DNA from 4 places in the Selenomonas sputigena ATCC 35185 genome. Region 4 is predicted to be linked to each of the others. Evidence: riboswitches for the same ligand, from Rfam matches in the RefSeq annotation. Region 4 holds a riboswitch; each other region holds the start of a gene.
What was found. A riboswitch is a leader RNA that binds a small molecule or an ion and turns the genes downstream of it on or off. The one in region 4 is predicted to bind cobalamin.
Positions count from the first base shown of each region.

Region 1: linked by a shared signal. The riboswitch ahead of SELSP_RS04605 (methylmalonyl-CoA mutase family protein) and the one ahead of SELSP_RS08975 (ABC transporter substrate-binding protein) in region 4 are both predicted to bind cobalamin.
Region 2: linked by a shared signal. The riboswitch ahead of SELSP_RS06135 (TonB-dependent receptor plug domain-containing protein) and the one ahead of SELSP_RS08975 (ABC transporter substrate-binding protein) in region 4 are both predicted to bind cobalamin.
Region 3: linked by a shared signal. The riboswitch ahead of SELSP_RS06980 (ABC transporter substrate-binding protein) and the one ahead of SELSP_RS08975 (ABC transporter substrate-binding protein) in region 4 are both predicted to bind cobalamin.

Region 1 is NC_015437.1:1,022,192-1,026,644, reverse strand. Features, by position in the region: gene SELSP_RS04605 (methylmalonyl-CoA mutase family protein) at 1-2,152, opposite strand, end outside; cobalamin riboswitch at 2,386-2,559, opposite strand; gene SELSP_RS04600 (hypothetical protein) at 2,689-2,952, shown strand; gene SELSP_RS04595 (type I glutamate--ammonia ligase) at 3,008-4,453, opposite strand, start outside.
Region 2 is NC_015437.1:1,371,561-1,376,013, reverse strand. Features, by position in the region: gene pth (aminoacyl-tRNA hydrolase) at 1-120, shown strand, start outside; gene SELSP_RS06140 (radical SAM protein) at 117-1,355, shown strand; cobalamin riboswitch at 1,438-1,616, shown strand; gene SELSP_RS06135 (TonB-dependent receptor plug domain-containing protein) at 1,784-3,760, shown strand; gene SELSP_RS06130 (ABC transporter substrate-binding protein) at 3,744-4,453, shown strand, end outside.
Region 3 is NC_015437.1:1,532,933-1,537,385, reverse strand. Features, by position in the region: gene SELSP_RS06990 (DNA-deoxyinosine glycosylase) at 1-272, opposite strand, end outside; gene SELSP_RS06985 (hypothetical protein) at 770-1,171, shown strand; cobalamin riboswitch at 1,318-1,494, shown strand; gene SELSP_RS06980 (ABC transporter substrate-binding protein) at 1,675-2,658, shown strand; gene SELSP_RS06975 (MotA/TolQ/ExbB proton channel family protein) at 2,695-3,333, shown strand; gene SELSP_RS06970 (ExbD/TolR family protein) at 3,330-3,743, shown strand; gene SELSP_RS06965 (energy transducer TonB) at 3,747-4,453, shown strand, end outside.
Region 4 is NC_015437.1:1,943,400-1,947,852, forward strand. Features, by position in the region: gene SELSP_RS08970 (FecCD family ABC transporter permease) at 1-187, opposite strand, end outside; gene SELSP_RS08975 (ABC transporter substrate-binding protein) at 213-1,457, opposite strand; cobalamin riboswitch at 1,760-1,952, opposite strand; gene SELSP_RS08980 (nucleoside/nucleotide kinase family protein) at 2,169-2,753, opposite strand; gene SELSP_RS08985 (pyridoxal-phosphate dependent enzyme) at 3,091-4,086, shown strand; gene SELSP_RS08990 (acetyl-CoA carboxylase biotin carboxylase subunit) at 4,108-4,453, shown strand, end outside.

The DNA.
Region 1 (4,453 bases), 920 kb from region 4:
AGCAGTTGGCACGCACGGAAATGAAGTCATCCACGCCCGCTTCGCGATAAATTGGCTCCAAATCCTTCGGCGCAGCGCCCGCGAGGAAGATCGTAGCCGCAGGCAATGCCGCGCGCAGTTTCGGCGCGAGCTCGGGCACAATTTCCGGATACGTCGGATCGGTCGAGCAGATGACGACAGCGTCAGCACCCGATTCCTTCGCAGCGGCAGCCGCCTCATCCGTCGTCTTGAAGCCGTCGTTCAACAGCACTTCAAAGGCACCGACCTGCAGGAAGCTCGTCGAGAAATCCGCGCGCGCCTTGTGCTGAGGAATGGGTCCCATGTTCGCAAGGAACACTTTGACATTATCACCGTTGTGGCTTGCGCGGTACTCCTCCGTGATGCGGCGCAGCGCTTCGTAGCGCTCACTCCAGCGGTGCGCTTCAATTGCCGTGATCTTCTCGGCTGCCTCGCCCGTCTGCAAGGCCTCGCGAAGCTCCGCAATCGTCGCACCGGCCTTCGCTGCCTTGACAGCCGCTTCCGCTTTCTCACCCTTGCCCGCATTCTTCAATGCTGCAAGGCATTCCTTCTTGAACGCTTCGTCCACATCAGCGAGATAGGCTTCGACATCCTTCTTGCGCTTTTCCAGAAGTTCCGCCACATCCTCTGTGCGCGGATCAAGAAGCTGCTCTGTCATATTCGGATACATGTTATTTCCGACGATGCGATCCTTGCGCAGTTCGAGACTCTTGAACCGCGCTTCGAGCGTCTTACCGACTTCCTCCTGCACGTAGCCCGCTTCGAGAGCCTTGACGATACCGCCCTTGCCCTCGATCGTCTGGAATTCTGCCCAAATCTTTTCCTGAATTTCTTTCGTCAGCGTCTCGACTGCCCAAGAGCCGCCCGCCGGATCGATCGGCTGCATGAGGCCGAATTCTTCCTGCAGCATGATCTGCACATTGCGCGCGATGCGGCGCGAGAACTCATCACCTTTGCGAATCGGCTCATCGAACGGAGCGTTCTCAAAGGAGTCAAGTCCGCCGACGACACCTGAGAAGATCTCCGTCGTGTTGCGCAACATGTTGACGTAAGGATCGTAAACCGTCTTGAAAAACAATGCGGGACGTGCATGTACGTGGATGCGCTGCGCCTCTTCTCCGCCGCCGAACGCCTTGACGATCTGCGCCCAAATCGGGCGAACCGCACGAAGCTTCGCAATCTGCAGGAAGAAGTTCGCGCCCATCGAGAAGCCGAACATCATCTGCCCTGCCGCCTCGTCGACCGTAAGCCCGCGTTCCATGAGGGCACGCAGGTAAGCGACACCGACGGCGAGCGTCGAGGCAACTTCCTGCACGTCGTTGGCGCCGCCGCGCGAAACGGCATCGCTGCGCACCATGATCGTCTTGAGATTCGGCGCATACTGCTTCGCCCAGAGAGCAGCCTCCGCCATTTCATCGTAGAGCTGGGGCAGCGAAGCGTAGTTCTCGCCGCGCTGAATCAACTCGCCCAAGGGATCTGCTCCCACGAAGCCGCCGAGCTTCGCGAGATCACCGCCGTCAGACTTGACGGACGCAGCGACGAGAGACAGCATCGGCAGGGACGACGCGCCCGCATAGATATAGAGCGGATGCTGGTCGAGCTTCAAACCGTTGAGCGTCGTGTGCATATCCTCGACCGTCGTAATATTGCAGCCTTCATCACCGATTTTTTCAGCGTCCTTGGCATCCTTGTTGAGGAGCGTCGCCGAATCGAGGCGGATGTTGTAGATCGTCGATCCCTTCTCCACTTCACGGTGCAAGAGTTCGTTGTTTTCCTCGGGCAGCGTCTCATCGCACGACTGCGCGATGCCCCAGGGCTGTTCGATATAGCCGTTCGGACGCACACCGCGCAGGAAGTTGTCCATGCCAGGGAAGTCCGTCCTCGGCAGGATCTCGTCCGTCATCTTGTGCGTATACATCGGCTCGAAGGTGATGCCCTCGTACGTTTTCGTGAACATCTTTTTCTCGAAGGGCGCCCCCTTCAAGAGTTCGACGCATGCCTCTTTCCACTCGTCATACGTCGGCGGTTCAAATTCGTCGAGCGGCACATCGGGGAAACTCGTTTGCTGTTCGGCCTTCTTCAAGATGGCCTGCAGGTCAAGATTCTCGTCCTGACCCTTTGTCTCATTGCTCATATTTCCACAGCCTCCCTTGAAATAATACGGAATACAACAAAAAGCCGCCCTGCAGTCGAGGGCGGCTTCGTCATTTTCGTGAACAGGCTTGCAGGAAATCTCTTCTGCACATCATGTCCGTGCAAAGTGCATTTTCCAATAAAAAATCCGGTGCAAATCTGCGCCGGAGAGCCTGCCGTGAAATGACAAAATCCCCTACCCATCGCTCGCAGGTACCAGCGCAAATCGCGCTGACGGTGATGTCAAAACAGGCAGTTCTCCTGGCTCAGATTCATCGTCCAATCATGCCTTCCCAGAGATTTCTCCAGTGGCCTTTTATGAAGGACTCCTCTTACAGTGGCGGGACCGCTCCGGCTTCTACCGAATTCCCTATTAAGTCTTGCGACACCTGTCTCCAACAATATGTTGTTTTCATCTTTATATTAACTCTGTTTATTGGGGATTGTCAATACTCCCGAAGTCTTTTACAATAAAAATATGGTTTGATTCTGCATAGATTTTCTACGATTCTTCAAAATTGCACAAGGAGACACCGCATGATCAAAGTTCATGGATCCGTCATCATCGAGCAGGGCGTGACCTTCGCCATCGTCGTCGTCAAACCCCACGTCACGCAGTACACGGCTCGCGCCGTATCGTTCCGCAATGAGATCGCCCCCTTCTTCCGCAACATGCCCATCATCCTGATGTCGCAGGACAAGGACGGCAATCCGCGCTACTATGGCAGAAAGGACATCGTCGATTTTCTAAAGACGGTCAAGGTCGAGCAGATTCCCTGGAAGACGTACCATATTTATTGAGAAACGTAATTGCCGCCAAAAAGCGCCCGCGAAAGCGCTTTTTGGCGGCAAGCCATCAGATCATATTCTTGATATAGGCATCATAAAGCGCCTTGAGTTCCTCGATCTTGTCATACATCTCCACCTGCAGACCCGATGCCACGGCGTAATCGCCTTCGTTCAAAGCCTTGATGAGAAGCGTGAACAGAGATTTTTCGTCGATGCTGTCCTTCGCGAGATACGAGCGAATGCCGTTGATCTTGTTCCAGTTGTAGGAGTCCTGATCCGTCACGAAGGTCGCCTGCACTTCCTTTGCCTTGCGCACGATGTCGCGATTCTCAGGAATGATGCGGCTGATGAGTTCCGTCTTCCAGCGCAGGAGAGCGCCCGCCTTGAATGCCTCGATGATCTGCGGACGCAGAGCGCCGCCCACCGTGATGGCGGCAACCTTCTCGGGATGATTCTCAAACCCCTGCATATTTTCCCAAACCGTCGCCGGCGGCGCGCCGAAGAGGCGGTTTCTTTCCTTTTCGGTGTAATCCTCGAAGACATCGACCTCGCTGCGATAAGCGCGATCCTTTTCAAGATAGAAGCCTTCCTGCCCCGCTTCCTTGGAAAGTTCTGCCAGAAGTTCCTCCGTCGTATGGTGAATCGAGGTCTTCACACCGTCAAGCACTGCAGAATAGACCGCAGCCAAAACAAGGTATATATTGGAATACGGATTGCAGGCGCGCAGTTCGAAGCGCGTCGCATAGGGATTCGCCAAATCGCGGATCAATCCTGCAAGTATGGTGCGGTTGCGCGACGGAATTTCCGGCGTATAGCCGAGCGACGTGACGATGCAGACGGGCGCTTCAAAGCCGGGCTTCAAGCGGTTGAGCGAATCGTTCGTCGCCGACACGAAGGGATTGATGACCTCATAATTCTTCAAGAGCCCCATGATCGCGCCATAACCGACGGCACTCAGGTAGTCCTTCGTCATATCCTGTGGCGTGAAGAGATTGTGCACCTTGCCGTCTTCCATGACGGCGGCGATGCAGAAATGCGTATGCTCGCCGTTGCCCGCAAGGCCGATCATCGGCTTCGCCTTGAAGTTCACCTCAAGGCCGTTCTCACGGAAGACCTCGCGCACCATCGTGCGCACGATCAGTTCATTGTCCGCCGCCTGCAGGGCGTCAGAAAAGCGCCAGTCGATCTCGATCTGCTCGCACACATGCGTCATCTTGCCCGACTCGTCAATCTGCGCCTTGAGACCGCCGACCTCCTTGTGCCCCATCTCAACCTGCAGTCCGTAGCGATCGAGCAGCATGACCGCCTGCTCCAACGCCGTGCGTACAGCGCCGTGCGTACGCTGCCAATACTGCTCCTGCATGACCTGAGAAGCCGAAAGTTCCTCCACATTCGTCTCTTCAAGAGGCGTCTTGACCCAGAACTCCAGCTCGGTCGCCGAAGTGAACTGGAAATCGACAATCTTCGAACCGTCGATGTGCTCAAGACCCGAAACGTGCGGATGCTCCTTGAA
Region 2 (4,453 bases), 570 kb from region 4:
GCGATGAACCGCTACAACCCGCGCAGGAAGAAGGCGGCAAAGCAGGAAGCGCAGGAGAGGGAAAGCGCGGAGAAAAGCAGCGCTGTACCGCAGGCCGAGAGGCAGGAGGGCGAAGCATGAAGGCGGAAATACGTGCGCTTTACGCCGATGAGGATGGGGCGATCTTCGATGCGCCGGGCATCGCGGGACTGGGGCGCTCGGGCAATACGCTCTTGCCGCTTACTCCTGCCGATCTCATTCCGCTGCCCGAGTCGGCGGACTTGATGTTCCTGCCCGATCGCGCGGCGATGGGAATGACGGCGACTGGCGAAATGCTGCCTCTGGCGGGACGCGCCGTCGCCGCCATCCTGCCTGCAGGCTACACGAGACTCTTTCTTCCTGCCTTTCAGCGAGAGGAAGGGGCTGAAAGGCTCGCTCTCTACGGTTATACGGCTGTCGTGCTCTATAAGGATGATCTCTATGCGGCGGCTCTCTATACGGATGAGAATACGAAGTGGGATCCCGTATACTACAACACGCGAGAGCTCAAGAAACTCGTGCGCCGCGTCGAGAAGGATCTGCCGGGCAACCGCATCGTCGAGCAGGTGGCGGGCTGCTCCTTGAAGTGGCACTGCTGCACGGCGCAGAATCTCTTTTACCGTCGCTGGGAAGCGGGCATACCGACGTCGCCTGTCTGCAACGCGAACTGCTTCGGCTGCATCTCCCTGCAGCCCGCCGAGTGCTGTCCTTCGCCGCAGAGCCGCATCGCGTTCCGCCCGACGCCCGAGGAGATCGCGCAGGTCGGCATCTACCACCTTTCGACTGCGCCCGACGCCATCGTGAGCTTCGGACAGGGCTGCGAGGGCGAGCCATCGCTTGCGGCGGATGCGATTGCGGCAGCCGAGCGCCTGATTCGCGCTGAGACGAAGCGCGGGCAGATCAACATCAACACGAATGCCGGCTATACTGAGGGCATCCGAAAGATCGTCGATGCCGGTCTTGACTCCATGCGTGTGAGCATCATCAGCGCCATCGAGGAGAGCTATGCGGCGTACTACCGCAGCAATTACACGCTCGCCGACGTCAAGGAGTCGATCCGCTACGCGCTTTCGCACGGCGTATATGTGTCGCTCAATATGCTCTTCTTCCCGGGCTTTAATGACCGCGCCGAAGAACTCGAAGCGTGGCGCGGCTTCTTTTGCGAATTGCCCGTCAACATGGTGCAGGTGCGCAACCTCAATGTCGATCCCGACGCCTTCCTTGAAATTATGCCCGAAGCGCAGGGCGAGGCGGTCGGCGCTAGAGAGTTTTTGGAACGGCTCAAGAGGGAGTTTCCGCAACTCGTCATCGGCAGTTTCAGCCACTATGTTGAATAGAGAAATTTCCATAATAAGAATGATTCCTATAGAATTTATTTTCTTGACATAGGGATAAATCAGTGTTATCCTGTTATAGAAATTTTATATCGTTGGATCAGGTGTCGTAAGACTTAATAGGGAATCCGGTAGAAGCCGGAGCGGTCCCGCCACTGTAACAGCGAGCCAGCCTGCAAGGAATGTCACTGGGGCAATGCCCTGGGAAGGCGCAGGTGCGCGATGAGCTGGAGCCAGGAGAACTGCCTGATGGACAATCGCCATTTGACCTGCGAGTGATGGGAAGGGGATTAAGGAAGCGCCGTTTGGCGTTTCTTCGGTTGCACGAACGCAATCCTCCCGGCGAAACTGCCGGGAATTTTTTGCACCGCCCTTATGCGCCTTTTCTGCTTTGCAGGAGGGGCGCTTTATTTTGGGAAAGGGTGATGTAGATGAAAGGCAAGAAACATCTGACATGGGCGGTGCTTGCGGCAATCGCGGGCGTGAGCTTTGCAGGCGAGGCGTATGCGGCGGAAAATGCGGCGGCAGGAAAGGCGGCAGCGAAAACGACGCAGGTGCAGGAACAAAGTGCGGAAACTGCAGAAAGCGGCGGTCATGATCTGCCCGATACGCTCGTGACGGCGCAGCGCAGGCGAAAGAGTGATCTCGATACGCCCGCGACGACGACAATCATCACAGCGAAGGATATTGAAAAAGCGGGCTATCGCAACGTATTCGAGGCGATCGACCAGCAGATCGGCTCAACGAGTACATCCTATGGCGAGGCAGGGCAGGATTTCGGCTTTGCTGCCGGCCGCATCACGCTGCGCGGCTATGACAGGGGTACGCTCGTCATGGTCAACGGCGTGCCGATGAATCTCAAGAATTACCCGAGTACTGAAAATATACCCGCCGCGATGGTCGAGCGCATCGAGATCGTCAAGGGAGCTGCATCTACACTCTACGGCGGCGAGGCTATGGGCGGTGTTATCAATATCATTTTGAAGAAGCCGAAGGAGGGAGAACCAGAATTTCAAATAAATCAAACGGTTGGAAATTATTTCAAGAAAAGTGAAGCAACCTATATGGGAGATCGTATCATCGTCGATGTGAGTCGTGAGTGGTCAAAGGATCTATCGCATTCCAACGGCTTTGGCATTGATAAGATCTCATGGGTTGATTGGTGGGTCGGCAAGGGAAAGAAAAGCCGTGTGGGACTCATCGCACAACTGACCGAAGAAATATCTCTGAACTACAACTATATGGAAGGTGATATTACCCGCGGGGGAATCCAGTACAGGAAGTCAGGAAATACTCTTGTTCCTACGGGGGTGAAATATAATTATCGCTATAATGATCGCCGCCATACAGCTAGTCTGGTTTACCAAGGGAAAGAAAATGGCATCCACGCTGTTCTTGGTTATAACTATCGTCAGGTAGATGGGTATGACTATATCAAAAATCAAAAAAATGACAGCAACGCAACGATGGATGGTCAGATTTTCGACTTGCAAAAGAACTGGAAGATTGGAAAAGATTCGCTGGTTTTGGGCTATTCTTATAAGCGTGAGGGCATCGATACGCCGGCGAAAGAGCGTACGGCTGTGCGCACGGGAAATGCGCTTTATGCTTCATACAGCAAGCAATTCACGCCACGTTTCAATTTCACACTCGGACTGCGTGGTGAATGGATCAATGATCCCGAGGAGGATCAAAGCGTCTTTATGCCGCAATTCCAGACGAATTATCAATTCGATCGCAATACAGCATGGTACATCAATGTTGGCAAAGCATTTCAGATGCCGACGGTAGATGATAGCTTCCGGTATAAGAATTTCAATCCGACAGGTCTTAAGCCTGAGAGCGGCTGGACGTATGAAACCGGCATTAAGATTAGGCGTGGCAATGATCTGTGGAAAGCTGCTGTCTATCATATGGATATGAAGAATAAGATTGGCTGGGCTCTGAATCCGGCTACGCAGCAAAATTACGCAGTGAACAAGGGCGATTTTCGCAATACGGGATTTGAAATCGAATATACGAAACGCTTCAATGATACATGGAGCTTTAGCCTTGGTGCAGGATTCTCCAATCCTGAAATCAAGGATCCTTCGGGAAGTAAAGGCTGGGTACAGGATGCAGGACGCATCGAAGGACTCGTACGTGTTGATTATAAGATGAAAAAATGGCAGGGAAATTTGAACCTCAAATATCTTGGAGATCGTGAATATACGGCTCAAAGATATGGGGCAGCACAAGATGTGCCGGATAAGCTGCAGCTTAATATGAATGTTATCTATACAGCCGGCAAGAATGATACGGTGACGCTTGGTATCTACAATCTCCTCGATCGCGAGAACTATTCGAACCGCTACGGCAACCTCGATTTGCCGCTGAACTTCCGCCTGACCTATGCGCATACGTTCTGACGCATGGCGGCGCGGCGTGGTGCCGGCGCTCCTTCTCGCTGTCACCGTCCTCCTCTGCGCATGTGCGCGCGGGGGAACGGCGGTGGAGGAAGAAGCGGGCGATTTCTTTTGCGGCACAGACGATATGGGCACGGAGATCGTGCTGCATGAGAAGCCGCAGCGCATCGTCTCGCTCAATCTCGGTACGGATGAAATTTTGCTCGCGCTCGCGCCGCCTGAACAGATTGCGGCGCTTTCCTCTTATGTGGATGATGCGGGGCTTTCGTGCATGGCAGAGGCGGCGAAAGCTGTACCCGTCAAGCTACACGACAAGAGTCCTGAGCGCGTGCTCGCACAGCATCCCGACCTTGTGCTCACGACGGACAGCGTGCCGAAAGAGCTCGTAGCGAGTATGCGCGATCTGGGTCTGACGGTCTTTGTTTCCAAAACACCCAAGAGCATCGAGGCGGTTTTTCCGCGCATCAAGTCCATCGGCAAGGTGATTGGCAGGGAAGAGGAAGCGGCGGCCTTGACTGGAAGGCTGCATGAGCGCTTGGCGGATGTGACGCGGCGCACGGCGGACATTCCCGAAGACGAGAGGCCGATTGTCGTCGCTTTCGCTTTCAGCGGCGTCTTCGGGCGGCGCGACGACCTCTTCGACGATATGTGCCGCCATGCCGCGCTCAGAAACGGCGCAGCGATGGCGGGTCTCAC
Region 3 (4,453 bases), 410 kb from region 4:
TCCAAGCTGCCTTCGCGCTCGCACGAGGCGATGGAGTCCCAAAGCGCGATATGGTGGCGGAGCAGCATCTGAAGCCGTGCCGCATAGTCCTGCGGCGGCTCACCGCCCTCCAACAGATACGCCATGAGCCGCCAGAAGCGATTCTGCGGGTAGGCGTAGTATTGCTGCGCCCTGAGCGACGCCGCGCCCGGCATCGAGCCGAGAATGATATGCGTGCAGTTTGCGTCGATGCTCGGAGGAAAGCCGACGCAGGTGAAGGGAGAAGCGGGCATGAGCAGGACTCCTTTGCAGTGGAATTTGACGAATCTGCCTTTACGTCGTATAATAAGCGTAGAAAGGGTGCTACTGGTAACGGTCAGCCCGAGACAGTTTTAAAGGATTGAGAATCCCCGCCTAACTTTTGTCGGAGCAGGCGGGGATTCTTACGCTTTTAACGCTACGATGCAAATCGTAACGAGAAACACCAACGATAAAAAATCGTACAGGGTTATAAGCAGCGCCCTGCTGAGCCGTCCAAGAAGCAAGTCCAAAGGGCGCGGCTGATTGGCAAACGGCTCGTATGCGAAAACGTCCCAAGAATGCAAGCGCAAAGCGCGCCGCATGATTGGCTGACGTTGACCGCCAAGGAGGGCTAAGAATCGACCGCCACCGTTGTAGTAGCACCGTCTATATTATAGCACACATCCAATATTCATGGGAAGATTCCCGAAAAGGAAGCGCCTTAAGGAATTCTCCGATTCTTTCGACATAGAAATTGGAGGTGTTTTCTATGAACATGATCGAGAAACTTGGCGGACATGGCCTCGCATCTGCTGTAGGCGCGGTGCACAAGAAGAAGTCCGAGGCGGCACAGGATGCTTTTTCCGCCATCCTGCGGCAGATGGAAACGGGCGGCGGTGCGCCTCGCGGCGAAAATTCTGGCGATAAGAACGAGGAAGAAACGACGACCGTGACGAAGGTGATGGCAGACGGTTCCGTGCTCGTCACCGTCTATCGTGGGACGGAAATCATTTCGGAGAACAAGACGAAGGCAACGACTGCCGAGAAGGATTCAACGGTCATCAGCACGAGGACAGAGCACATTGGGGGCGTGAAAGAAGCTGAGTTGAACGGTCGAACTGGTGCTGCGAGCGGAGCGAGTGCAGCGATGCTTCTGCAGTCGTTGGGCTGAGGATAGCTTTCATAAGAGACGAAGCGAAGGGGCTGCCAAAAGGCAGCCCCTTGTCGTTCTCGCCGAAGTGCATTGACAAGCCATAAGTTTTGCGGTAGCATAGGCGGTGAATCAGTGTATTCATAATTTCATGAAGGACAGCGGAAAATCTCCGCTGTGGAGCAGGTACCCGCAAGGGTTTAAAAGAAAATCCGGATATGCCGGAGCGGTCCCGCCACTGTGAGGGGAGCGAAGCTGCAAGGATGTCACTGGGGCGTTGTCCTGGGAAGGCGCAGCCGAGCGATGAACCGAGCCAGGAGAACTGCCTGCTTGACAATCACCGTTTGACCTGCGATCGATGGGAAGGGGATTCTTCTGTGCCTGTGTGCGCCTTCGTGCCGCTGCAGGAGGGAGCTTTTCTCTTCGAGGGAGGAAGGCTCTTTTTTATGGATGATTTTCCTCGCAGAAAGTTGGATTTCACCGCTATCGAAGCTCTGTCACAGGCGGTGGGAGGAGGAAAGGGTTTGAAGAAAAGTTTCTTTGTCCTAGTCATAGTCGTCGTTTGCCTGCTGCTGACGGCGTGCCGTACAGCGCCGGAGGCGGCGCAAGGCGGTGCGGGAAGCTATACGGTCACGGACAGCCAAGGGACGGTCGTCACCGTGCCGGCAAAGCCGCATCGCATCGTCACGCTTTCGATGAGCACGGACGAGGTCATGCTCGGTCTCGTGCCGCCCGAGGATATGGCGGCGGTAAACGGCCTCCTCGATGACCCCGTAAGTTCGAATGTTGTGGAGCTTGCGAAGAAGGTGGAAAAGCGCGTCGGCAATCCGACAGTGGAAGAACTCGTCGCACTCTCGCCCGATCTCGTCATCGTGCCTGACTGGGGGGATCTCGCCATCGTGCCGTCGCTTCGTGAAGCGGGGCTTACCGTCGTCGTCTGCAAGGGCGCGAGGAATCTCGCCGAGATCAAGGAGACGATCGTGCTTCTCGCACAGGCGGCAGGCGTGTCCGAGCGCGGGGAGAAGCTCCTTGCGATGATGGACGAGCATCTCAAAGGCATAGAGAAGAAGGTCAGCGCCATCCCCGAGAGCGAGCGCAAGACCGTCGTCTTGATTTCCTTGATGTCGGGTTATGGCGGCATCGGCTCCAGCTTTGACGACGCCTGCCGTTATGCGGGCGTGAAGAACGGCAGGTCGGCGCTCGGCATCCGCGACGGGCAAGTCATGACGAAGGAGCAGCTCGTCGAGATCAATCCAGACATCCTCTTCGTACCGACGTACAATGACCATGGGAAATTCGACGTCGACAAGTTCCGCAAGGAATACTTCGACGACCCATCCCTGCAAACGGTCAAGGCCATCCGCGAGCATCGCCTCGAAGAACCGACGGAAGCCTACATCTACAACTGTTCGCAGGACTTCGTGCTCGGCGTGCAGGAAATCGCCTATTGCGCATACGGAGACGCCTTCGCCCAAGGGCGTGAAGAGCATCTCTCGGCGGTGGAATAGAAGAGTACTTTTATGTAATTTCAGGAGGATTTTTTCATGGACGCAATTATGACAGGCATAGAGTTTTTCCACAAGGGCGGCTCCATCATGTATGTACTGCTCCTTTGCTCGATCTTCGTCGTGACGATCGGCATCGAGCGTGCGATGTACTTTTCGCGCATGGACACAGGACGCGCCTTTACGCGGGAGTTTTATCAGTGCATGGCGAACGATGATTTTGCGGGGGCGAGGAAACTTGCCGAAGATCATCGCGGGGCGCTTGCCAACATTCTTTTCGGGGCGATGAAGCTCGTAAAGAAGGATTCGTCTCGCGTCTCCTCCTACATGGAGATTCAGTCGGGCATCGTGCTGTCGAAGCTTAGGAAGCGTCTCTATTATTTGAGCGTCATCGTGACGATGGCGCCGCTTCTGGGACTTCTCGGCACGATCAGCGGCATGATCTCGGCATTTTCCGTGTTCAACCTTCAGTCGGGACAGGCGACGGCGATCACGGGCGGCGTCGGCGAGGCTTTGATCGCGACTGCCATGGGGCTTTGTGTCGCCATCATCGCACTCTCCGTGCACGCGTACTTCACGCAGCGCATTGAGAGCATTGTGACGGATATGGAGCAGTGCTTCTCACTTGTCGAGGGTGCGAAGGATGCGCTTTCTTCCAATGAGGGGGCGGCGCGATGAGGCTCAGGGACAGGAGGGGCTTCGACAAGCCCGAGATCATCATCATCCCGATGATTGACATCATGTTCTTCCTTCTCGTCTTCTTCATGCTCAGCACGCTCTACATGGTGAATCTCAAGACTGTCGACGTCAATATGCCGAAGGCGGCAAACGTGGAAACGCAGATGCGCGTGACTTATGTCGTCACGATGAAGAAGGACGGCAGCCTTTTCCTTGAGGATCAGCCCATCGCGGAAAAGACGCTTCTTGAGCGCGCCAAGGCGGAGAATGCGAGAAACGGCAACTTCTCCCTCGTGCTGCGCGCCGACCAGGACATTGACTATGGCATGGTCTATGCGCTCCTCGACAAGTTCAAGGGGGCGGGCATCACGCGTTTCGGACTTGCCGGCGAAAGTGCAGGGGGCAAGTGACGTATGGAGAATACGAGAGATAAGTACAAGGCTCTCCTCGCGTCTCTCGGTGTGCATCTCATCATCTTTTTTATCGCGGCGGCTGTCGGCGTCTTTTCCATGGCGACGATGAAAGAGAAGAGCGATAACGTCGAGGTCGTCATCTATGACGAGGCGCAGGATGAGGGAAGCGAAGGCGGCGGCTCGCCGCCGCAGGTAGAAGCGGCGCCGGCCGTCGACGAGGTCGTGATACCCGACAAGACTTTGCCTCCGATCGATCAGAAGCCTCCCGAAGAGTCGGATAAGCCGAGTCAGAAGCGAGAAGCGCGTGCGGGCAATCCACTGGGACAAGGCGGTGAAGGAAAAGGCGTCGGCACGGGCATCGGCGATGGCAAGGGGCCGGGCACGGGCGGCACGGGGACGGGAGTCAGCCAGTCTGAGCCACCGCCTGAGCCGCCGCCCCCGCCACCTCCTCCGCCGCCCAAGGAGCGCATCGAGGCGAGCCTTCGCTCGGAAGCGCGACCTGACTATCCTCCTGATCTCATCGAGGAAGATGTCGAAGGCAGCGTTACGATCAAGATCTTCGTTGCGTCCGACGGCTCGATCGAAGATGTCGCCGTCATCTCGTCCTCGGGCTACGCCGAGATGGACAGTGCGGCGGTAGCGGCAGGCTACCGCTTCACGTTCAATCCCGGTGACGGCGGTGCGCGCGGCGTCTGGACGAAGACGTT
Region 4 (4,453 bases):
CGATGACATCGGCGTTTTTGGAAACCTCCGGAGCCTGTATCACCGCCATCCAAACATCCTGTGGCGTGAGCGAGGCCGGGCCTACAATCACGTCGGTCATAAAACTTATCGCGCAAATCAGCAGCCCGAGCAAAATAAAGATGATTCTGCGGTAACTCTGCTTTTTGTAGTCAAAATGGTCCTTCATCTCTTCCACTATGCTAAGCCCTTTCCTAATTCAAATGCATGAACCAAATTCCCCCATAGGAGAACGGAAGGAATTTTTCGTAGAATTCCTTGAGCGTGCCTTCCGGATCAACATCTGCGAACTCTTCGGGATAGTACGTCTTTGCCAGATACTCGAAGACAGCGCAGTCGTAGACCTCACGCGGCAGTCCATGATGAGCCGAATAAATCTGCTTGTTCTTGACCGCTTTCAACTTGTCCCAGCCATCGCGCTGTGTAAACGCCTTCAAGAGCTCCTGAGAATGCTCTTCGTTCGTATCAAATCCGAGACGCATGGCGGTAGCCTTTTTCGGCCAATAGGAACCCATGATCATGATGATGTCGGGATCCTTTTCCAGAATAAATTCGGGATTGACAGGCCCCGCCGACGCGACTACATCTTTTGTAATGAGATCGGCGCCGCACACTGTTGCCAATGCGCCCCATGCAACCTTGTTGCTGTATGCAGTGCCAAATCCTTCTGGCCCTTCATTGCCCGTCTCGATATAAACCGTCGGTTTCGGCTTGTTGATCTTATTGATGCGATCGGTAACCTTTGTCACGTGTTCCGTATAAAACTTTTTGAGCTCTTCCGCGCGCTCCTCTTTGCCCAACGCCTTGCCGATGGCTTCAATCGAACGCTGATGATTTTCAAGCTTCTCCGCATGATAGTCGATATAAATGGTCGGTATTCCGGCTGCATCGATCTTCGGCTTCACATCGGATTCGTACTGATCTTTCATATTCAACGGGATAAAGATGACATCCGGATTCAGGGAAATCACCTTTTCCGTATCGAAGGTCTTTTCATTCACGGCGCCGATGAGAGGAATCTTTTCCAGTTCCGGAAGATCTGCTTTGAAATGATTCCACATATCGGTACGATATTTGCTCAAATATGGATCGATTCCAACGATGATATTGGCAACATCCTTGCCTGTCAGTGCCGCCATCGTCATAAACGCACCGCCCGAAGCACTCCACTGCACAACGACGCGTTCTGCCGGCTTTTTCAACGTGACCGTCTGTCCTGTCACATCCGTAATCTCAATGGGTTTTTCATTCTGCGCCGCATCCTTCTTCACATCTCTGGAACCTCCGCAGGCCGTGAAGATCATGCTGACCAGCAGAAGAAGAACCACGGCAACGGAAACAATATACTTCTTTGTATGAAACATGAAAACACCTCGTTTCTTAAACTTTCGAAACAACTTCTCACAGATTCCGCCGGATCGCCGTCGATCCGGATCCAAGCGAACGCATATCGTCTTTCGCTCCTGCAATCACCCCCCCACAAAAGTCTCTCTTCCAACTTCGGATTTCGATTCTGCTCGTATTTCTCATACTCGTTATACACGGTTCGATGCACTCTATGCACGGGCAGCGGTGCATTCGCAATGAGCCAGCCTCCCGCTTTTCTCCACACAAAAAGTCCGTTTCCACCAAGGAACCGGACTTTAATCTAGTCTGCACAAAGACACCATGCCTGATAAGCTCAGGTACAGTATGAGCATCCATGTACACAAAATCTCCATCCCCGTCACTCGCAGGTCTATCGGCGATTGTCAATCAGGCAGTTCTCCTGGCTTCAGTTCATCGTTTCTTTGCGCCTTCCCAAGAAAGATCTCAGTGACTAAAAACGCTATGCGTTCTTCTGCAAAGTCGCTCGCTGTTACAGTGGCGTGACCGCTTTGGCTTATACCAAATTCCCTATTAAGTCCAAAGACACCTAATTCAATCATATGAAATTTTTATTATATGATAACATGAGGCCTTTAACGTGTCAATCAAAAAGCATAATATTGTTGGCAGTGTAAACTACACGCACAAACGTCCACTTCGTGGACATTGTGCGCCGCCCTTACATGAAAGAGCCAATCAGTCTGCGCCTACGGCTTGACTTCTTGGACTTTCATGGTAAATTTCTCTGAAAAATAAAGAAGCAGCCCTTGCAGGCTGCCCCTTTACTGCACACATTCCTTGAGCTTTTCCGGCGGCAGAAGACGCATCAATCCCATGATTGCCAAGATCTGATCGAACGCCGTCCCCGGATTCGCCACATTTCGGATCTTCACGACATGCGTGGCGTCCTTCCAGTTGTCAAACTCACTGTTGTTTTCCGCATATTCCAAATGATACTTTATCTCACTATTCTTATGTCCGAGACGAATCATGCGCTCGACGAGCGTCACATAGTCGACCATGAGGAAGATCGTTTCGAAATTCTCTTTCAAAAGGCGCGAGAGCTGCTTGACGCCATTCGCCTCCAACATCACAAGGCTGATCTTATGCTCCTGCAGCGCCGAAAGAACGTCTTTTTTCAAGACGCCATAATAGTCGCCCTTATATGTGACGTGCACAATGAATTCCTGCTTGAAGAATTCCGCCTTGCCGACAAAGCGGTAAAATCTCGTATCGGAATCAATCTTTCCGGGCTTCCGCGTCGTATATAAAGGAATGTAATGTATCCCCATCTGCATGAGCTTGCCGATCAGCACCGTCTTGCCCGAAGCGTGCGGCCCGACCAGCGCATAAATCTTATTTGTCATAATCCTCTCCTAAGAAAGCCGTTTGCACGGCCGGCGAAAAAGAAAAAGAGGGCCGCCCCTCCTCGTTCTCCTTATATCAAAAAAGCTGTCCCTACAGCAAAAAGATAAAAATCATAAAAACCTCTCATATGCTATCATACATCATTTCTTCTCCTTTGCCAACCATATTTTCTCTGGAGAAACAAAAAGCCGTCCTTATTTTTCGCTTAAAATTTCTGATTGAAATACAGGAAAATTTACAAAGGAAAAGGAAATGCGCGGGAAAAAGCGAATATATCCATGACGACAAGATACTGAGCAGAAAAATCGGATGTTATGACGAAAGGCGGGATGCTCCGTGTATTTTTACTGCGAAAAGTGCAAAAAAAAATATCCCATCAGCTCGATGAACTATCGCTGCGAATGCGGCGGCATGTTCCATCTGAACAAGGCGGCCAACGAAGAGACTGTGCATGAAGTCACGATCGGACACATGCACACCGAACTTTTGAGCATCAAGATTGACGGCATCGAGTATCTGCTGAAGACGGAGAACCTTCTGCCGACCGGATCCTTCAAGGATCGCGGCGCTTACACGCTGATCAATGAGATCCACCACGTCGGCATCGAGAAGATCGCGCTCGATTCGGCAGGCAACGCCGGCGCCTCCATTGCCGCGCACGCAGCGGCGGCGGGCATCGACTGCACAGTCTACGTGCCGAAGGAGACGTCGCCTGACAAACTGCGTCAGATTGCCGCCTACGGCGCGAAGATCGTCAAAGCTGAAGGCGGGCGCATGGGCGCGTGCCAAGCGGTCAAGGAAAACCTCGGCGACGCCTACTATGCTTCGCATGTCTACAATCCGCTCTTCTTCGAGGGCATGAAGGCGATGGCATACGAGATTTACGAGCAGCTCGGCGAGAGTGTGCCCGAGTACATCTTCCTGCCTGTCGGTAACGGCACGATGCTCTTAGGGCTTTACTACGGCTTCATCGAGATCGGCCGCCTGCCGCGCCTCGTGCCCGTGCAGAGCAAGAACTGCGCGCCGCTCTACGAGGCGTTCAACAAGATACCGGCAAGTCCGAAGACGGAGACGATCGCCGATTCGATCCGCATCGAAACGCCCAAGCGTCTGAACGACATGCTTGCCGCCGTCACGAACAGCGGCGGCGACGTCCTCATCGTCGAGGACGAGGACATCGTACGGTGCAAGGAGATGCTCGGACGCCGCGGCATCTACGTGGAAACGACAAGCGCCGCAGCTCTCGCCGGAGCCATGCAGATCTTCGGCAAGGCAAAGCCCGACAACTATCGTGTCGTCGTGCCGCTGACAGGCTCGGGACTCAAAGGATAATACGAATCAGGAGGCTGTATCATGTTCAAGAGAATCCTCATCGCCAATCGCGGCGAAATCGCCGTCCGCGTCATCCGCGCCTGTCAAGAGCTCGGCGTCGAGGCGGTCGCCATCTACTCCGACGCCGACAAGAACGCCCTGCACGTCCAGCTCGCCGACCTCACCTATCGCGTCGGCCCCGCCGATGCTACGGAAAGCTACCTCAACAAGGAAGCCGTCCTTGAGGCAGCCATTCAGACGAAGTCCGACGCCATCCATCCGGGCTACGGCTTCCTGTCCGAAGATGCCGACTTCGCCGAGATGGTCACGAAGGCTGGCATCGTCTGGATCGGCCCCATGCCCGAGACCCTGCGTCTCGTCGGCGACA